2 linked regions of the Chitinophaga varians genome follow. The protein of the gene in region 2 interacts with the protein of the main gene of each other region in a pairwise test. Links are inferred from orthologs where the notes say so. Each region holds a gene or a part of one and is shown on either strand. Other genes may lie near its edges. The genes, in order: HGH92_RS10275 and HGH92_RS11695.

What was found.
Region 1: the proteins of HGH92_RS11695 (region 2) and HGH92_RS10275 interact in binary tests that used the Escherichia coli proteins (3 or more experiments, as listed by UniProt). The link is inferred for Chitinophaga varians from one-to-one orthologs.

The regions. Positions count from the first base shown.
Region 1 is NZ_JABAIA010000001.1:2,518,964-2,528,745, forward strand. What follows is about bases 4,711-7,580. They hold HGH92_RS10275 (cbb3-type cytochrome c oxidase subunit I), read right to left. Parts: upstream 7,117-7,580; coding sequence 5,305-7,116; downstream 4,711-5,304. Other genes in these bases: cyoE (heme o synthase), read right to left, coding at 4,711-5,191; HGH92_RS10280 (cytochrome c oxidase subunit II), read right to left, coding at 7,223-7,580. Outside these bases: HGH92_RS10230 (MarR family winged helix-turn-helix transcriptional regulator), read left to right, coding at 1-208; HGH92_RS10235 (GNAT family N-acetyltransferase), read right to left, coding at 312-788; HGH92_RS10240 (hypothetical protein), read right to left, coding at 834-1,052; HGH92_RS10245 (DUF420 domain-containing protein), read right to left, coding at 1,117-1,689; HGH92_RS10250 (SCO family protein), read right to left, coding at 1,775-2,467; HGH92_RS10255 (cytochrome C oxidase subunit IV family protein), read right to left, coding at 2,524-2,928; HGH92_RS10260 (cytochrome c oxidase subunit 3), read right to left, coding at 3,009-3,683; HGH92_RS10265 (heme-copper oxidase subunit III), read right to left, coding at 3,711-4,274; more of cyoE, read right to left, coding at 4,292-4,710; more of HGH92_RS10280, read right to left, coding at 7,581-8,185; HGH92_RS10285 (quinol:cytochrome C oxidoreductase), read right to left, coding at 8,327-9,532; HGH92_RS10290 (c-type cytochrome), read right to left, coding at 9,583-9,782. UniProt on the Escherichia coli protein: Cytochrome bo(3) ubiquinol oxidase is the terminal enzyme in the aerobic respiratory chain of E.coli that predominates when cells are grown at high aeration.
Region 2 is NZ_JABAIA010000001.1:2,868,657-2,878,508, reverse strand. Bases 6,708-9,647 are described here. They hold HGH92_RS11695 (methionine aminotransferase), read right to left. Parts: upstream 8,775-9,647; coding sequence 7,641-8,774; downstream 6,708-7,640. Other genes in these bases: HGH92_RS11690 (mannose-1-phosphate guanylyltransferase), read right to left, coding at 8,874-9,647; HGH92_RS11700 (carbonic anhydrase family protein), read left to right, coding at 6,752-7,426. Also shown: feoB (ferrous iron transport protein B), read right to left, coding at 1-1,908; HGH92_RS11720 (PspC domain-containing protein), read right to left, coding at 2,058-3,728; HGH92_RS11715 (PadR family transcriptional regulator), read right to left, coding at 3,768-4,109; HGH92_RS11710 (hypothetical protein), read left to right, coding at 4,505-4,798; HGH92_RS11705 (SulP family inorganic anion transporter), read left to right, coding at 5,018-6,667; more of HGH92_RS11690, read right to left, coding at 9,648-9,852. UniProt on the Escherichia coli protein: Shows aminotransferase activity with methionine and histidine as substrates, and to a lesser extent also with phenylalanine.

The sequences.
Region 1 (9,782 bases), 350 kb from region 2 along the record:
TGTGAAAGAACAGGGCATACTGCTGGAGCAACTGATGCAGCTGATTTATCAGCTGAACCAGCAGGAGGTGATCACTCATCAGCCGATGTGCTTCAATTGCGAACATTTCGCAAGCAGCAAAAAAGGCCCTTATTGCAATGAGCTGGGAATCTCCCTGAAGCAGGCCAACCTGCGGGTAGACTGTCCGGTATTTGAAACCAGAGACTAGGCCGGGATTCAGCGCTTGTCCGGTGTGAGTGTTTTGTTGTATGTTTTCGGGAGATGCCAACTATTTTTCCTGCCTTTCAGCAGAACGCTCCTCCGGGAGCCTGTCAGGGTTGCACCCGCGGCAATTGTAAGGTCATTTCATTATCTCCGGCCAGGAACCCCAGCTTTTCGTAGAGCAAACGCCCGTCTTTGCTGGCATGCAGGCTCAGTTTACCCGTGTTACGATCCTTTGCCTCTATTATGAGCCTTTCCATTAAGGCCCTGGCAATCCCTTGCCCACGGTAAGCGGGCAGCGTATATACATTGAGGATATAGGCCACCTGGCCATCGAGGTTATGATAGAGGGGCGGCTGGTTATAGAAAACGATACCTGCGCTGGCCACTATCACGCCATTATCTTCGGCAAACAAGTTTACAAAATCTCCCTGGGGAAGGTGTTCCTGAAGGTAAGCAGTGATCTTTTCCTGCAACAGCACGTCGCGGGAGGCATCTGCCTGTGGGTACACTTCTTTGAGAAACTGAAGACGCAATGATACCGTTTGTGGAATGTCCCGGATATCCGCTTTGCGATAGGTAATCATAGTGACAAACAAAAGGGGTTAAAACATTGCAGCAAACGCGGGTGATCAGGATGCTTCCCTGTTGCTTTTCCACCAGCGGAAAGCCAACAGGCCAATGATGGCCAGTGGCGTAAATGCCAACATCAGAATACCGTTGTTCAATCCTTTTGCAGGACCTTCTCCCAACTGCTGTGCTGTTTTGGTACAAAGTGAGCATTGCGCCATCAGCGGAGAACTCATCACCGTCAGCATTACAGTCAGCAGAAACAAACACAGCTTATTCATATCGGCATATTTTAATCAAAACAAAATTAGGTCATCTAACGGAAAAAAATACCGTCGAAATATATCAATGGTAATATGGAGAAATCATGATATACACAATTACACCGGTTACAGCCACATAGAACCAGAGAGGCCAGGTAATGCGGGCAATTTTACGGTGACGGGGGATATCGTTCTGGAAGCCACGCAGCAGGGTGAACAGCACCAGCGGCACAATAATACCAGCCAGTACAATATGCGTGAGCAACAGGAAATAATATACATAACGGATACCGCCAAGCGTCGCTTTTTCAGCAGCATCCACCACGCCGTTGTGGTCCACATCGCCAAACCGGGTTTCGGGCGCCAGGGCATGATAAGTAACATACGACAACAGGAAAATAACAGACAACCCCACTGCAATCAGGTTAGTGGTTTTATGCGCTTTTACCTGCTGATTTTTGATGAAGTAAAGACTGGCCACCAACAGCACCGCAGTAGCGGAATTGAGGATAGCATGGAACAACGGGAGGATTTTGATATCAAAGCCGGGATGAAAATCAGGCTTCGGCAGGAAAAACAGTAAAGCCACCAGCGCAGGGATCACGACAGAAACGATGGCAATAGGTGTGTTTAGATTTTTATTCTTTAGTTCCATAATATGTTCCGGATATGAGAAAGGTGGACAAAGAAAGGTGAAAACCCTTTCTTTTATCCACCTTTCACGATTATTTTATGATTAATCAGCTAAAATTCTTAAACAAACCTTTCAGGAATTTCCAGAATCCCGGGCGGTGCCTGTCTTTTTCAAGGTACAGGGTGGCGATATCTGTTGCACATTGTTTAACGGCATTGGAATCGAGCCCGTTGTAATATCCTCTGATATGTCTGTTTTTATCGATCAGTATGAGCTTTTCCGTGTGAATGAAATCATCCGGTCCGCCGTCACCTTCTGTTACAGAAACGAAGAAGTCGTGTCTGGCGAGGTCATAGATTTCTTTTTTATCACCAGTCAGCAGCCACCAGTTGTCCGGATTCACTTGGTAGTCATATCCGTATTTCCGCAGCTTTTGTACTGAATCTCTGACAGGGTCTACTGAGAAAGAGAGGATCTGGAGCAGCGTATCTGTTTTACCGTAAGCGCTCTGGATCTTTCTCAGGTTTTTAGTCAGGGTAGGGCAGATAGAAGGGCAGGAAGTAAAAAAGAAATCTACCAGGATCACTTTACCTTCCATATCCTTCAGGCTTACCTGTTGGCCCAGCTGATTGGTCATTTTAAAATCCCTGATCTGGTGGAAAACGGTGTCGTAAGTGGTTTTGCCATCTTTAACGATCGTGTCCACTCTTTCGGGAATGTAATACTTTGGAATAGGTACTACGTTTTTCCCGTAATGATCTACAATCAGGTAACCCGTCAGCGGTACCAATATAGCCAATGCAACTCCTAATATAGCCCTGCGTGAGATGACGCTGAAATTTAATAGTCAAAAACTTAGTGGTGTCCGTGTCCGCCTTCAGCCGGTGCAGTTTTCACTGCTTCAACCGGAGTACCTGGTTTCAGGTCCCTGTTCAGGTTTTTCCATGAATTACCTTCATACAGGAAAGCGATAATGAACCAGATAAAGAGCAGCAAAGGAAGCAGAACAGTGTAGATCAGGTTTTTGATTTCGCTGCCAAGGTGCATGAACTCGGAAACGATATAAAATGCTTTCACTACTGTCAGTCCGATGAACACAGCGTTCAGCAGTACTCTGCTGGGGAAACCTGTTTCCAGGTGTAAAAACGCCAGGCCAACTTCTACCATGGTTACAGCCAGGAGAATCCAGAAAGTTTTCCAGATCTTTTTGGTAGATGAATCATGATGTGCATGTCCTTCTGCGGTATGCGTATGCTCCATTCCTATTGAGATTAAATAAATTCTAAAATGCGATAATTCTAATTACAAACCTTGTATTCGTTGCAGCTGATACTTCCTGATCAGAGCAGGTAGAAGCAGGTGAATACGAATACCCAAACCAGATCTACAAAGTGCCAGTAAAGACCTACTTTTTCCACCATTTCGTAGTGACCTCTTTCTTCGTAGGTACCTTTCAGTACGTTAGCGAGGATGATGATGTTCAGTACAACACCGGAGGTTACGTGCAGACCGTGGAAACCGGTAATGGTAAAGAAGAAGTTAGTAAAGTTGGTAGAAGCCATTGTACCGTCCACGTTGTGGAAAGGATTGCGGCCCCACCAGGCGCCTTCGTGGAACAGGTGTGTCCATTCCCATGCCTGACAGGCCAGGAAGCAGGCACCACCAACGATAGTCCAGGTCAGCCATTTGGCAACAGCTTTTTTATCTCTCATGTGACCGGCATGAACGGCCAGTACCATGGTTACAGAGCTCATGATCAGGATAAAGGTCATCAAGCTCACGAATACCAGTGGCATGTTGGCATGGCCCATACCAGGGAAAGAGCGGAAAACCTCGTTCGGATCAGGCCAGGAAGTGCTGGAGAAGCGAATAGTTCCGTAAGAAATCAGTAATGCTCCGAAAGTGAAGGCATCTGATATCAGGAAGTACCACATCATCAACTTGCCATAGCTCACATTAAAGGGAGAGTATCCTCCGTCCCACCATTTTTTCTTCGCTGTAACTGCTGTGTCCATTGTTAGTTTTATAAAATTTTACAAAGTTTATCTCGCGATACTTAAAAAAATCAACAGGTAGATCCACAGCACATCCACAAAATGCCAGTAGGTAGCGGCTACTTCGATGGGTACTGAGGAGTAGGTACGAATGCGGGTCCGGTAGGCCCTGGCAAACATGATGAGCAGTGCTACCACACCACCCAATACGTGCAACATGTGCACGCCTACGATAACATAAATAAACGAAGCGGAAACAGGCCCGTTGAGGGGAAGTCCGCTATTTTTCAATTGTGAAAAGCCAATCCATTGGCAAGCAGCGAAAATTACGCCCAGTAAGGCCGTAATGGTGATCAGCTGCTTGTAACGCTGCATATTTCTTTCCCTGAACTGTTTCAGGGCCAGGTGGACGGTCAGGCTGCTGAGTAAAATCACAGCAGTAGACAACCAGAAAATATGCGGCAGTTCAAATGCCAGCCAGTTAGCCTGCGATCTCTTCACAACGTATGCACTCGTAAATCCGATGAACATCATGGTAATACTACCCATTGCTATCCATAGGGAATACTTGTGCGGATGAATTTTCTTACGTTGTATGCTCATTGTATGCATCACTCCTTCTATTTCTTTTAGGCCTTGTCCAGCAGCTGTGCCAGCTGAACAATGGTCAGGTAAATGTATGAACCAAACATCAGTTTACGTGCTGCCGGAACATCATTCTTTCTGTACAGGTTAATCGCGCGGTACAGGAAAAACACACCTGCCAGAATAGCCACGATAGCGGAAATACCGCCTGTGATTTTGAGCAGGTAGGGTGCTACACCGGCAGGGATCAGTAACAGGGTATACATAACCGCCTGTAATGCGGTGAACTTGTTAGGTTCGCCATTGGCAGGCAGCAGTTTAAATCCTGCACGGGTATAGTCTTTATGTGCAATCCAGGCGATAGCCCAGAAGTGCGGGAACTGCCACAGGAACTGGATGGCAAACAGTGACCAACCGCCTTCGGAAAGGTTGTTGGCGCCTGCGGCCCAGCCAATGAGCAGCGGCATGGCGCCCGGAATGCCCCCAACCAGTACGGCCAGGGAGTTCCATTTTTTCCAGGGTGTATATACGAAACCGTACATCACCAGGGAGAAAAGGCTCAGGGCGGCGCTTAGCCAGTTAAAGCAATAACCCATGATCAGGAAACCCGCTACACCGGTCACCGCAGCAACGATGATCGCTTCCGTTTCGCTCATCCTGCCGGAGGGCAGGGGGCGGGTGGCGGTGCGGGCCATCAGCTTATCGGTATTTTTTTCCCATATCTGGTTGATGGTATTGGCTGATCCGGAAACCAGCAAACCACCGGCAAATAACAAAAGAACTTTGATCAGGTCAAACTCCACACCCGGCACCAGCAGATAAGCTACCACAGATGAAAATACCACCATGAAGGTGAGATTAAACTTCATTAACTGAGAATAATCTTTCACCTTACTCGCTACTGCATACGATGACGACAACTTTATGGAGTTTTCTTGCAACATTTTATTTCTATCCACATCCCGGGTTTTAAATCCGGGACAAATTTACAAACATCACGGTGAACAAGATTCCGGAAAGCAGTTTATTTCTGCGCTCCGGAATCTCATCTTATAAGTTAGTGAGCTGACTCGTTAGGACCAATTGGTTCTGTCTGCGGGATGAAGTCTCTTCCATCCTTGCTGTAGTCATAAGCCCAGCGGTGAACTTCAGGAATTTCACCAGGCCAGTTGCCGTGACCCGGGTTGATCGGCGTAGTCCATTCCAGGGAGGTAGCTTTCCATGGGTTCTGTTCGGTCAGTTTTCTTCCTTTGAAAATGCTGTAGAAGAAGTTGAACACAAACAGCAGCTGTGTAGCAAATACCAGGATCACCACGATGCTGATAAACTGGTTCAGGCCACCGAACTGATTGAAGGAAGTCCAGCTGGAGTAGTCGAAATACCTTCTTGGCATACCGGCCATACCTTCGTAATGCATAGGCCAGAAGATCAGGTAAGCACCGATCAGGGTTACCCAGAAGTGGATATAGCCGATAGTATTGTTCATAAAGCGGCCATACATTTTCGGGAACCAGTGATAGATACCGGCGAACATACCGAAGAATGCGGACACACCCATTACAATGTGGAAGTGTGCGATTACAAAGTAGGTATCGTGCAGGTGAATATCGATAGAGGAGTTACCCAGCCAGATACCGGTCAGACCACCAGAGATGAAAGTGCTCACGAAACCGATAGAGAACAGGGACGCCGGCGTAAAGCGGATGTTACCTTTCCAGATGGTGGTGAGCCAGTTAAATACCTTGATGGCAGATGGCACCGCGATGAGGAGGGTGAGCAGTACGAAGAAGGCACCGAGGAATGGGTTCAGACCAGTAACGAACATGTGGTGAGCCCAAACCAGGAAGGCCAGGATACAGATAGCGAACAGGGAACCGATCATGGCGAGGTAGCCGAAGATAGGTTTACGGGAGCTAACTGCCAGTACTTCAGACACCATACCCATGGCAGGGAGAATGATGATGTATACTTCAGGGTGGCCCAGGAACCAGAACAAGTGCTGGTAGAGGATGGCGCTACCACCTTCGTTTGCCAGGGCTTTACCTGCGATAAAGATATCAGATAGATAGAAGCTGGTACCTGCGTGACGGTCGAACAACAAGAGAATGAAGCCGGACAGCAGAACAGGGAAAGACAATACGCCCAGTACAGCGGTAAAGAAGAATGACCAGATGGTTAAAGGCATTTTGGTCATGCTCATACCTTTGGTACGCATGTTCAGCAGGGTAGAGATGTAGTTCAGACCACCCAGCAGCTGCGAAACAACAAACAGCGCCATGGAAGTGAGCCACAGGTCAACACCTATTTTAGAACCGATGGAAGCGTCTCCCAGTGCACTCAGCGGAGGGTACATGGTCCAACCGCCGGAAGCCGGTCCTGTCTGAACGAACAGGGAAGCCATCATAACGAGGCTGGCCAGGAAGAAGAACCAGTAGCTCAGGCAGTTCATGAAAGGAGAAGCCATATCGCGGGCACCTACCTGCAGGGGAATAAGCAGGTTGGAGAAGGTACCACTCAAACCAGCGGTCAATACAAAGAATACGAGGATAGTACCGTGCATTGTTACCAATGCATAGTAAGCTTCGGGAGTGATACGGCCACCTTTAGCCCAGTGACCCAGAATGCTTTCCAGCCAGGGGAAAGTAGCATCGGGAAAACCCAGTTGCAAACGGAACACCACAGAAAAGAAAGCACCGATGATAGCCCAAACGATACCGGTGATCAGGAATTGTTTGGCAATCATTTTATGATCAAGGCTGAATACATATTTCGAGATGAAATTGTCTTCATGATGGTGCTCATGATCATGATGATCATGCGCGCCGTGCATTACCTCCTGTTGACTGTGCAATGTTGCTTCGTTACTCATAATCGGTTCTGTTTATTAATAAACCAACGCCCGGGAAGTATCGCGTTTGTTAGTTTGTCTTTTATTATTGGTTAAGTACTGCGTCAAAAATTTCTTCTACACAAAATTACGGCTTACCGATATTCGCTGCCACTGTTTTTTGTGTGCTGTCGGCCTTTGGCGCTTCAGCAGGAGCCGGGTGGGCCAGGCTGTACTGCAGCGGTTGTTTGGCAACCCAGGCGTCGTATTCTTCCTGAGTTTCAACAACAATCACGCCTCTCATAGAGTAGTGACCGGAACCACACATCTGATCGCAGGATATTTCGTAGGTGAAATCCGGGTTACCGGTTTTTTCCTTCATTTGTTTGGTGGTGAACTTAGGCGTAAACCACAGGGTGGTAGGGATACCGGGTACAGCGTCCATTTTCATACGGAACTGAGGTAAACCAACGTCGTGAATTACATCACGGGAACCGATTACGAATTTTACAGGTTTACCTACTACCAGGTGAACTTCAGTTGCCATGAAGTCGTCTTTGCCCAGTTGGTCGTCCCAATCCATACCCAGCGGGTTGCTGGCAGCTTCGTCGATTTTCTTGAAATCGCGGCGGCCGAGCGCACCGTCTTTACCCGGGTAGCGGATGAGCCAGTTAAATTGTTTACCAGTGATTTCAACCACTGCTGCATCTTTCGGTGCATCAGAAGTCAGCTGGAACCAATGTTTCAGACCGAAAGCCACCAGAACTGTCAGTGCGATGGCCGGGATAACGGTCCAGATCACTTCCAGTTTGTTGTTATGCGGAAAATAAAATGCTTTGCGGCCTTCTTTTTCCTGGTATTTGAATGCGAACCAGAACAAAAGGATCTGCGTAGCCACGAACACGACACCGGTGATGGCGAGAGTTACATAGATGAGGGTATCTACACCTTCACCCTGCACAGAAGCAGATTCGCCCAGGATCTTGCCTTTCAGCAGATTATTACAATAATACACGCCGATGAGCCCCAGCACCAGGAATGCTATCAGCAGGAAACCATTGATACGGTTACTTTGCTGGCGCGCTTTCTTTTCTCCCTTCAATATGGACACATATTCGCTCGCCTTCGCAATCTGGAAGATGACTATGAATATGAGAACAATAACTAAGACTGCTAAAAATCCTGACATTGCTATATGAAATAATTAAGTTATCTAATGCTTTTCTATTGCTAAATCTTCGTTATCACCATATTAGGTGTGGTGAACAATACTTTCTTTCAGGTAAGGATGATTTTTCGGTACCAGCGGAGCTTTGGTCAGCGCGTTGGAAACCAGGAAAATAATCAGACCAACGAAGCCAGCGCCCAGACCCAGTTCATACCAGGGGAATACCAGGTGTTTGTAGGTGCCGGGGCCTACCATCTGCCAGAAATCGAGCCAGTGGCCGGCGATTACTACAACAGCGATGAAGGCTACGGAAGTATAGTTACGTTTGGTGTCTCTCTTCATGAGGAACAGCAACGGCGTAATAAAGTTGATCAGGAGGTTCAGGAAGAAGATAGGTCTCCATTCGCCCCATACGCGTGGCTGGAAGTATTCAGTTTCTTCCGGCATGTTAGCGTACCAGATCAGCATGTACTGGGAGAACCAGAGGTAAGTCCAGAAGATGCTGAAAGCAAAGATAAATTTACCCAGATCGTGCAGGTGCTCTTCATTCACATAAGTCAGGTAACCGTGTTTTTTCAGGTATACCACGAACAGTGCGATCAGGGACAGGCCTGATACCCAGCTGCTGGCGAAAGTATACCAGGAATACATGGTGGAGAACCAGTGTGCATCGATGCTCATTAACCAGATCCAGGGAGTGGTGGAGCCAACGCTCAGGGTGTAAATCACCAGGAAGCCACCGCACCAAACGGTATTTCTCCAGATGAGTTTGCGGCCGGTTTCAGGTTTCAGGTCCCAACCATCTTCTTCGATGGACATGTTGCGGAGTTTCAGGGTGAAGAAAATCCACAGGCCCAGGGTGAGGATGGTAGCGGTAGTATAGAATCCTTTGTTCAGGAAAGCGGATTTCCAGGTCAGGACTTTGTCTTCTGCTACATGATGTGCATTGATCCAGTGGTAGATGTGTTCTTTACCACCGAAAACGATGATCATCACAATGATAAACAGCACAGCCGCCAAAGCAGGAACTGCCATGGAGATAGCTTCAGGAACGCGACGGAAGGCGATCTGCCAACCACCGTGCGCCAGTGTTGTGGCTGCAATAAAAAAGGTGCTGGCCAATGTAATCAGCAAAAAGAAGCTGCTGTTTTGCAACAGACCGGCCCAGAACCGTGTCGAATTCTCACCTTGAAACGCAATTAATCCGATCAATAAAGTCAGCAAGCCCACGCCCATTAACACGAAGCTGGTCTTTTTTAATCTTGCCGGTACTACAAATTGGTCTTTCATTACTGTATATTAAAATACTTGTTTGAAATTCAGTTTTAACTCTCTCTAACTTATTTAGCTTTTGCGCTGTCTGCTGCCGGAGCAGCTGCGGCTGCAGGCTGTGCAGCAGCACCAGGCTGTTTGCTCTTGATGTAAGCGGCTATCTTCCAGCGTTGTGCCCTGTCGAGCTGGCTGGCGTAGCTGCCCATCATGTTATAACCATAGGTCATTACGTGAAACAGGCGGCCTTCGGAGTAACCGGATTTAGCAC
Region 2 (9,852 bases):
GAGGGTGGCGTTGTTATCGTCCGGATTTTCACCAACGCTGTAAAGGGTGGCCATGGTGCCTACAAATACTTCACGGGCAGCAAAAGACGTGATCAGCGCGATCCCTATTTTCCAGTCGAAGCCCAGCGGGCGGATAGCCGGTTCGATGGCATGACCGAGGATGCCGGCGTAGGAGTGCGACAGTTTTTCAGAACGGAATTCGCGGTCCAGCGCTTCCGCTTCCGGAGAACCTTCCGGCGCGGCGGCGATCAGTTTTTCATATTTCGCATGCAGCGGCTCCATTCTGCTGGCGGGCCCGTAAGAGGCCAGGAACCAGAGGATCACGGAAATTACCACGATCACTTTACCGGCATCGGTAACAAAGATTTTTGCTTTTTCCACCATGGTGGTGCCTACGTTTTTCCAGCGTGGTGCGCGGTATACCGGCAACTCCATAATGAAGTAGCTCTTTTCCTTGATACGCACAAACAGCTTCATAACGGCCGCTATCAGGATAGCCATAAAGAAACCAAGCAGGTAAAGGCCCATCATCACCAGGCCTTGCAGGCCCAGGAAGCCCAGCACCCTTCTGTCGGGGATGACCAGGGCGATCATCATAGTATAGATCGGCAGCCGCGCAGAGCAACTCATGAGCGGTGTGACCAGTATAGTGATGAGGCGTTCTTTTTTGTTTTCGATAGTCCGGGTGGCCATGATAGCGGGTACGGCACAAGCCACGCCGCTGATCAGCGGCATCACGGACTTCCCGTTGAGCCCTACCTGCCGCATCAGGCGGTCGGTGAGGAAGCTGATACGCGCCATATAACCGGTATCTTCCAGCACGGTGATGAGCCCGAACAGGATCATGATCTGAGGGATGAACACTGCAAATCCGCTGATACCGGCCAGGATGCCGTTTACAAATACGTCTGTGACCTTGTTATCAGGCAAAACAGATGTCAGCCAGCCGCTTAATTTACCAAAACCTGCTTCAATGGCGTCCATTGGGTAGGAAGCCAGCCAGAAGATGCTCTGGAACAGCAGGAACATCACCACTAGCAGGATGACGTAACCCCAGAAGCGGTGCAGCAGCAGATCGTCGATTTTTTCCGAGCGCAGTTGTTTCTGCAGCGGGTCGGCTTCCACGACGGAAGCTTTCATGATATGTTTGATGCGGTTGTACCGCTGCATGATTTCTTCCGCCTGTACTTTGGTTTTATTGAATTGATTTCGCTGCAGTGATTCCCGGATAGCTTTTTTCTGTCCGGCGTCGAGGAATGTCAGTTCTTCTGTGTTCACGGCAACGTGCAGGGCACCGTAGTCGCTACAGGCCGGTACTACTTTTTTCACGTCATCGATCACCGCTTCGGCCAGTGCGGCATTACCGATAAAATCGCGGGGGGCCGCGCTATAATTGCCGCGGGCTGCCAGCTCGATGATTTTTTTGAGTTCGGTCACCCCTTTGTTTTTGCGGGGATTGATGGCCACTACCGGCACACCCAGTTCCCTTTCCAGCCCGTCGATATCTATTTCCACGCCTTTCTTGCGGGCAATGTCCATCATGGTGAGGGCAATGATCACCGGAAATTTGAGGTCAATGATCTGGGAACAGAAGAGGAGGTTACGTTTCAGATTGGAGGCATCGGCAACAATGATCACCAGGTCGGGCGTGTCTTCATTCGCCGGGTTGATCAGTACATCGTAGGTCACATATTCATCCGCACTTTTAGGGTACAGGCTATACGTCCCCGGAAGGTCGATAATGTTGGCTGAAAGTCCCGAAACAATGTTGGCCGTTCCGGTTTTCTTGTCTACCGTCACCCCGGGAAAGTTGCTGACTTTCTGATTTAACCCGGTGAGTGCGTTAAAAAGGGAGCTTTTTCCACTATTAGGATTTCCTACCAGCGCGATGTTTATTGGTGCCTGCATTCCTTATCTTATCCTCTTTTTTAATGTTAGAGCCGAATACACAAAGTTAAACATTAATCTTCCTGGGTAATGATCGGATCGGGAAAAAAGAAGCGGGGCAAACCAGAAAGGCCAGCCCCGCTCCCATTAGAATGGCGGAAAATATGTAACTATCTGTGTGTAGTGTCGTTACCTTTATAGTGGTAAGTGTTCTCTACGGAGTCCCTTTCGATTTTCGGGGCAGTATTTTCTTCAGTGACACCGTCCGGGGTCATTTTCAGACGGGTATGGCTTCCGCCGTCCTCATCATCAGAATGGATTCCGATGTACCAATCATCTTCATCATTATAACGGCGGCCATACTTATCAAAAGAGAAGTGGCGGTAGATATCGTCATCGATCTCGAGGTTCTTGCCTACGGGGACTTTGAAGACCACCACCAGGCGCTGGCCCCGGAACGTGGAATGAGGCGGCAGGGAGAAGCCCTGCGGGATATACAGCACTGAGTCTTGTTGCCTGATGGCGAACTGGATATCGCCCGCCAGTCTGTTGGCCTGTTGCAGGGTGCGACCCTGTGAGTAGCGGTACACTTCCACCCGGAAGCTGTCAGTAGTGCTTTTTTCCACTCTCAACTTTACGATGTTGATCATGGTGGTATCATCCGCTACGATCAGGTTATCGTCGAACCAGCTGAAATCGTTGCCGTTGAAGATGCCGGGAGCCACGCGGAGTATCAGTTTCTGTTGGGTAGGCTGTTGTATGGCCACCACTTCTGCAGGCAGGTTGCTCCGCCTTCTGAAATCTTTTGCCAGGGAGGCGCCTACAATTCCGGCGAACACAAGGCCCAGCAACCAGAGGAACACCAGGGTGTAACCCGCATAGCGGCTGCCTTGTTTCACGCCTGTCAGCTTACGGACAATGAAGATCAGCAAGGCTACCACAGGTATGCCCAGGAGCAGCACAATGGCTGGCCAGAAAAGGTAGCTCTGTGCGGAATGGGCGGTGAGCAAAAGATTTTTCAGGGGGAACAGGGCCGCAGAAGAAATCGCGATCGCTATACCAGTGACGATCAGGCAGATCAGTATGACTACTGCCAGGAAGTAAAAGAATCCTTTGGTCACGAAAACCAATACTTTTCCCAACCCTTGTGCAAGGTTTACAAAAAAGCGTTCCAGATCATTACCTACCTGCTTTCCGCGGCCCTGCGAAAAATTTTGGAAGTCTTTTCCTACATTTTTCATCTGGTCCTTCATGCTGCTTAATTCCTCCTGGATGGTAGCCCTGATGTTGTTCAGGTCTACCTTCTCGCCGCGCATTTCCAGTTTTTCCGCTGCAGTGTCAGCAGAAGGCGTGGCCACCCACAGGATGAAATATACCAGTACACCGGTACCGAAGCCACCAACGGCCAGCAGTACGAAGATGATACGGAAGATCACCGGATCTACATTGAAATAAGCGCCCAGGCCGCCGCAGACACCACTCAGTACCTTGTTTTCCGGATCGCGGTAGAGCCGCTTGCGGGGACGGGGCACAAACTGGTCCGCGTTGCTGTCCTGTGACTGCGCACCGCTGCCGGGAGCATCATCAAACTGTTCCGGTGTGCCCATGGATACTTTTACAGCAGCCACGTCTTCATCGGTGATACAGTGAGCGCCTTTTTTCAGTTTATCCTGGAACAACTCGGCAATGCGGCTTTCGATGTCGGCCACAATTTCATCACCTCCTTCTTCTTTAGAGAAGTAGCTCTTCAGGCTGTCCAGATACTGGCGCAATGCTTCGTAGGCACTATCCTCAATGGGAATCAGCCGACTCGACAGGTTTATGTTGATAATCTTTTTCATTTTGTTGGTTCTTTTAGATTTTAGGTTTAGGTATATTCACTACAGCGGTGCGCTGTTTTGTTGTGTTAACTGATGGACTGCATTGGCCAGTTCGTTCCAGGTGCTTTCCAGTTCACGGTAAAAGGTTTCCCCTTTGTCGGTCATGGAAAAATATTTTCGTGGGGGGCCGGAGCTGCTTTCTACCCATCTGTAGGTGAGCAATTCTGCATTTTTCAGCCGTGTCAGTAAGGGATATAAGGTACCCTCCAGGATGTCCAGCTTTGCCTCTTTCATCTTTTCAATGATGTCTGACGGGTAAGCTTCTCCTTGCTTGATGACGGACAGAATGCAAAACTCCAGCACTCCCTTCCGCATCTGTGACTGTGTGTTATCAATGTTCATGGCAAGTGAGCTTTAAATTGTATAACGTAAATGGTGGTTTTTGATTTGTAACAGTTGAGGACCTGTACACCTTCCTTCAACTTTACGATACAAAAATAGGAATTATTTACTACTATGCAATACACAATACCATAGAAAGCAAAATAACTTGTTTAGGATATTACTGCCAATGAGGTCGAAATCCACTACTGTAGGTCATCTCGGGAGAAAATGGTAAAAACGGGTTTAAAAAACAATGTGATAAGCGGCAATTATAAAGGATAATCGGTTTTTGGCGGTTTTTGTGGTTAAAACCCTCCGCCAGTCATCACTAAATTGCTTTAACATTTTTTTAATTACCGTAACTTAGTATATATGGTTTCGCTCATTTACTTTTGTATCAGCAGTTAATACACATGAAGAAAATTATCGGCATATTCCTTTTGGGACTTATGATCTCCCAATTGCTTCCCATCAAGGAGGTAGGAAAACTGCTGTTTAATAACCAGATTGTGGAAGAACATCCTGTTGATGCAGGACATGACCATGTCAAAATTGCGAAGGAATTAAAATTCTGTAAGCAATTTGACGCACTGCAGTTTAATCCGATTTTACTCATTGGCGTTTTGCATCCTCTTTTAATGGAGGATATCCCCAGCAATCCTGCCCAGGAAATCCACGCTCCCCCTCCCAATATCTTCAGAGCGTAATTCGAACCGGCTACTGTCATTACAGTCAGCACGGATTTTCTATTTATTTATTGCAAGCATTTATTATCTCAGGCATTCCGGGGCCATCGTGTATCTGTTAACGTGATACCCGTATTGGTGTCCCAAAGGATGCGTCATCTGTATCTGTAATTACTTCCGCGACGGTAGCGATAGCTGCTGTCCGGCATCGCGATCCTTTAACGGAAAAATGCATTTTTTATGAACAAGCAAACATCGTTATTCTCCAATATCAAGGGGGACTTTTCTGCGGGTCTCGTTGTTTTCCTCATTGCCGTGCCGTTGTGTCTGGGCATTGCCCTGGCCTCCGGCGCTCCGCTCTTTTCCGGTATGATTGCCGGGATTGTTGGCGGATTGGTAATTGGATTTTTCAGCGGCTCACAACTGAGCGTCAGCGGTCCGGCGGCAGGCCTTACTGCCATTGTGCTGACCGCCATCACCAAACTGGGCGCATTCGACATCTTCCTGCTGGCCGTTGTCATCGGAGGTTGCCTGCAACTGGTACTGGGGCTTATCAAGGCGGGAACCGTGGCCAACTACTTCCCTTCCAACGTGATCACCGGTATGCTGGCAGCCATTGGTATTATTATCATCCTGAAACAGCTTCCGCATGCCTTCGGTTATGACGCCGAAAATGAAGGCAGCATTGCCTTCTTCCAGGCCGACGGGGAAAATACTTTCAGCGCGCTGCTGTCCACGCTCAACCATATTAGTATAGGTGCAACTATTATCACCCTCATATCCATTCTTATCATTCTGTATTGGAGCAAGATCCCCAAAGTAAACCTGGTACCAGCACCACTCGTTGCCGTAATAGCCGGTATTCTGCTGAACCGCGCCTTTGCAGGCAACGAAGTGCTGGCCCTGGGTGCTAAACACCTGGTAAGCCTGCCCGTGCCACAGTCGTTTTCCGACTTCCTCGGACAGTTCACCTTCCCGCGCTTCAGCGCCATCACCGACAAGGAAGTGTGGATCACAGGTCTTACCATTGCCATCATTGCTTCTGTGGAAACACTGCTCAACGTGGAAGCGACCGACAAACTGGACCCGCTGAAGCGCCACACCTCCCCTAACCGGGAACTGAAAGCACAAGGCATCGGTAACATTGTGAGCGGCCTTATCGGCGGCCTGCCTATTACTTCCGTAATTGTGCGTTCCAGCGCCAACATTAACGCTGGCGGCCGTACGAAAATGTCTACCATGATACACGGCTCCCTGCTGCTGATCTGTGCGGCACTTATTCCCATGGTGCTTAACATGATCCCGCTGGCCACGCTGGCCGCGGTACTGCTGGTGACCGGTTACAAACTGTGTAAACTGCAGGTCTTCAGGGAAATGTTTAAAAATGGCAAATACCAGTGGGTACCATTTGTGGCCACCGTTGTCTCCATCGTGTTTACAGACCTGCTGATTGGTATTGGTATCGGTATGGCCGTAAGCGTACTGGCCATTCTGCGAGGTAATATGAAGAGCTCCTATTATTTCCGCAAAGAAAAATACCAGACCGGCGACACCATCCGCCTGGAACTGGCACAGGAAGTATCTTTCCTGAACAAGGCCAGCATCCTGCTTACCCTGGACCATTTGCCTGCGGATACTACGGTGGTGATAGATGCCCAGAAAACAGCCTATATCGACTTTGATGTGTTGCAAACCATCCGGGAATTCAAAGACATCAAGGCGCCACAAAAAAATATTACCGTCATCCTGGTGGGATTTAAGGACGTATACAAAATTCCCAACACCCCCGGGAGCCTGGTAGAAGAACATGCGCGGAAAGCTAACGGGCACGTACACACTATTGCAGCCGGCAATCACAAGGAATTATTAAAAGAATTACAGTTGAACTAAACGGCTTATAGCGTAAATAGAGGCAAGAGAAACCGGAAACCATGCTCTCTTCCTCCCTTCATTCACCCATCAAAACGAACAATCATGAAAACATTGAATAAAGTATCACAGAGTGAGATTACACCGACACAAGCTTTGGAATTATTGAAATCAGGTAACCTGCGTTTTGTGGACAACCTCCGCATCAACCGTAACCTGTTGCAAATGGTAAACGACACCCGCGACGGGCAATGGCCGATGGCTGCCATTGTAAGCTGTATGGACTCCCGCACTTCCGCTGAACTGGTATTCGACCAGGGCCTGGGCGATATCTTCAGTATCCGCCTGGCGGGCGCCGTGATCTCTGACAATGTGCTGGGAAGCCTGGAGTATGCCTGCAAAGCAGCCGGCTCCAAGTTCATCGTAGTACTGGGACACACCAAATGCGGCGCTATCTGTGGCGCCTGCGACGCGGTGGAAATGGGCAACCTCACCGGTCTGCTGAATAAAATCACCCCGTCTGTTTTTGCGGAAAAAACTGTCACCGAAAACCGCACCTCCAAAAATCCGGAGTTTGTGCAGGCCGTGACGAACATTCATATTGAACGCTCTGTGCAGGCTATCATGGAACAGAGCCATATTCTGCGTGACATGATCCTGAAAGGGGACGTAGGCATCGTGGGCGCCATGTACGACGTGGAAACCGGCGTTGTCAACTTTATGGAACACACGCTGATCCTCAAAAAAGATAAGGAAACGGTACCGGCCATGGCCGTTTAATAAAAAGTCTCCTTGTGAGGAGACGTATGTTTGCTTGTGATATTAATGGGGCCGAGATAGCCAGGCCAGGCCGGTTTTTATAGGGGTACCTGTCTGGCGGCTGTCGAAGCCCCATTATATCTTGTCATTGGGTATTTTTATTTTGATATTTAGCGGGCGTCTGAGGAGTGTAGATTCCTAAGCACATTGACTAAATTTCCCAATAATTAAATTCCTATATATTTCTAAGGCGTGCTGCCGCCTGTTCCAGCGTCGTTTCTTTTTTGGCAAAACAGAAACGCACTACATGATCATCTTTGCCATCGTGGTAGAATGCGGAAACCGGAATCGCCGCTACGCCAAATTCTTTGGTCAGGCGGGTGGCAAATTCCTTGTCTCCTTCCGAAGATATCTGATCATACCGCATCAGTTGAAAGTAACTTCCCTGACTGGCCAGTGGTGTAAACCGTGAGCCGTTCATCAACTCCAGAAAATAATCTCTCTTTTGCTGATAAAATGCCGGCAGTTCCAGGTAATGTGCCGGTGTTTCCAGGAACTCGGCCAATCCGTACTGCATTGGTGTGTTCACTGAAAAACAAAGGTACTGGTGTACCTTCCGGTATTCCTTCATCAGATGCTCGGGCGCAACGCAATAGCCCATCTTCCAGCCGGTATTGTGAAAGACCTTTCCAAAGGAGAACACGACAAAGCTGTTTTTATAGATGGCAGGATAACGCAGCACACTGAGATGGCGGGCGCCGTCAAATACCAGGTGTTCGTATACTTCGTCTGATAGTACCAGCAGGTTATGTTCTGCTACCAGCTTTTCCAGTTCGGCCATGTCCTCTTCCTGAAGAATGCTGCCGGTGGGGTTGTGTGGTGTGTTAACCATGATCATGCGGGTGCGGGGAGTGATCTTGCGGCGCACCTCCTGCCAGTCAATCCGGTAATCCGGGAAAGAAAGCGATATTAGCACCGGTTTGCCACCGTTGACCAGCACATTGGGGATATAGCTGTCATATGCCGGCTCGAATATGATCACTTCATCTCCCGGATGAATGTAGGTGGCAATAGCCGTATAAATGGCATAGGTACCGCCTGGCGTGATGGTGATGTCGGTGTCCGGGTTGATGGTTTGCTGGTACAGCGATCTGATTTTGGCCGCGATAGCTGTGCGGAGCTGCAAGAGGCCGGGCATGGGCGCGTATTGGTTGTGCCCCTGTTGCATGGCCTGGTTGACCATTTCCTTTAGTTCATCGCTGCAATCGTAGTCGGGGAAGCCTTGTGACAGGTTGATGGCTTTGTGTTCCGCTGCCAGGGCTGACATAACGGAAAAAATGGTGGTTCCTGTGTGTGGTAATTTGGACATACATAAATCAATTACGAATTACAAATTACGAATTACGAATTAGGAAGTCCCTCTTCCTTTGTATTAATTCGTAATTCGTAATTTGTAATTCGTAATTGACTAGAGATATTTTTCGCCTTTGTTGCGCTTGATTTCCGCCACATATTCCTTGATCTGCTGCTCATTGTCTTTCCGGCAAATTAGGAGCACGTCGTTTGTATCAATCACGATAAATTCATCGAGGCCCTGCAGCAGTACCAGTTTCTCATTTGGCACTTTCACCATGCACTTGGTAGCGTCTATTACTACCACGTTTTTTCCCTGTACAGCGTTGCCCAGGTAGTCTTTTTCCAGGTTTTCGTAAGCGGAGGCCCAGGTGCCCAGGTCACTCCAGCCGAAGTTGGAAGGGATCACGTACACGTTATCAGCTTTCTCCATGATACCATAGTCGATGGAGATATTGGTGCATTGCGGATATACTTTTTCGATGGCTTCCTTTTCTTCCGGTGTGTTCAGGGCTGATGTGCTTTGTTCAAACAGCTCATCTATTTCGGGGAGGTATTCCCGGAAAGCAGCGAGGATGGTTTTCACATTCCATACGAAGATGCCGGCATTCCAGAGGAAGTCGCCGCTTTGCAGGAAGGTTTTGGCCAGTTCCAGGTTGGGCTTTTCGGTAAATGTTTTGACTTTATAAACGTTGTCAGCCACCTGTTGCGGTTCATACTGGATGTAGCCGTACCCGGTATCAGGGCGGGTGGGTTTGATGCCAAGCGTTAACAGGGCGCTGTGTTTCTGTACAAACAGCAGGGCGTTCAGGCAGGCCGAGGTAAATGCCGGTCCGTCCATGATCAGGTGATCAGCCGGAGCACAGATGATATTGGCCAGCGGGTCCTGTTTATGTATTTTATGGGAGATATAGGCAACGCAGGGGGCCGTGTTTTTGCGGGAAGGTTCGCTGACAATATTTGCTTCCGCCACTTCGGGCAGTTGTTCCGCCACTTTGCCGGTATACTGATGATGCGTCACCACGAAGATGTTTTCCTTTGGAATGAAGGTCGCAAACCGTTCATATGTCCATTGGAGCAATGTTTTTCCCGTG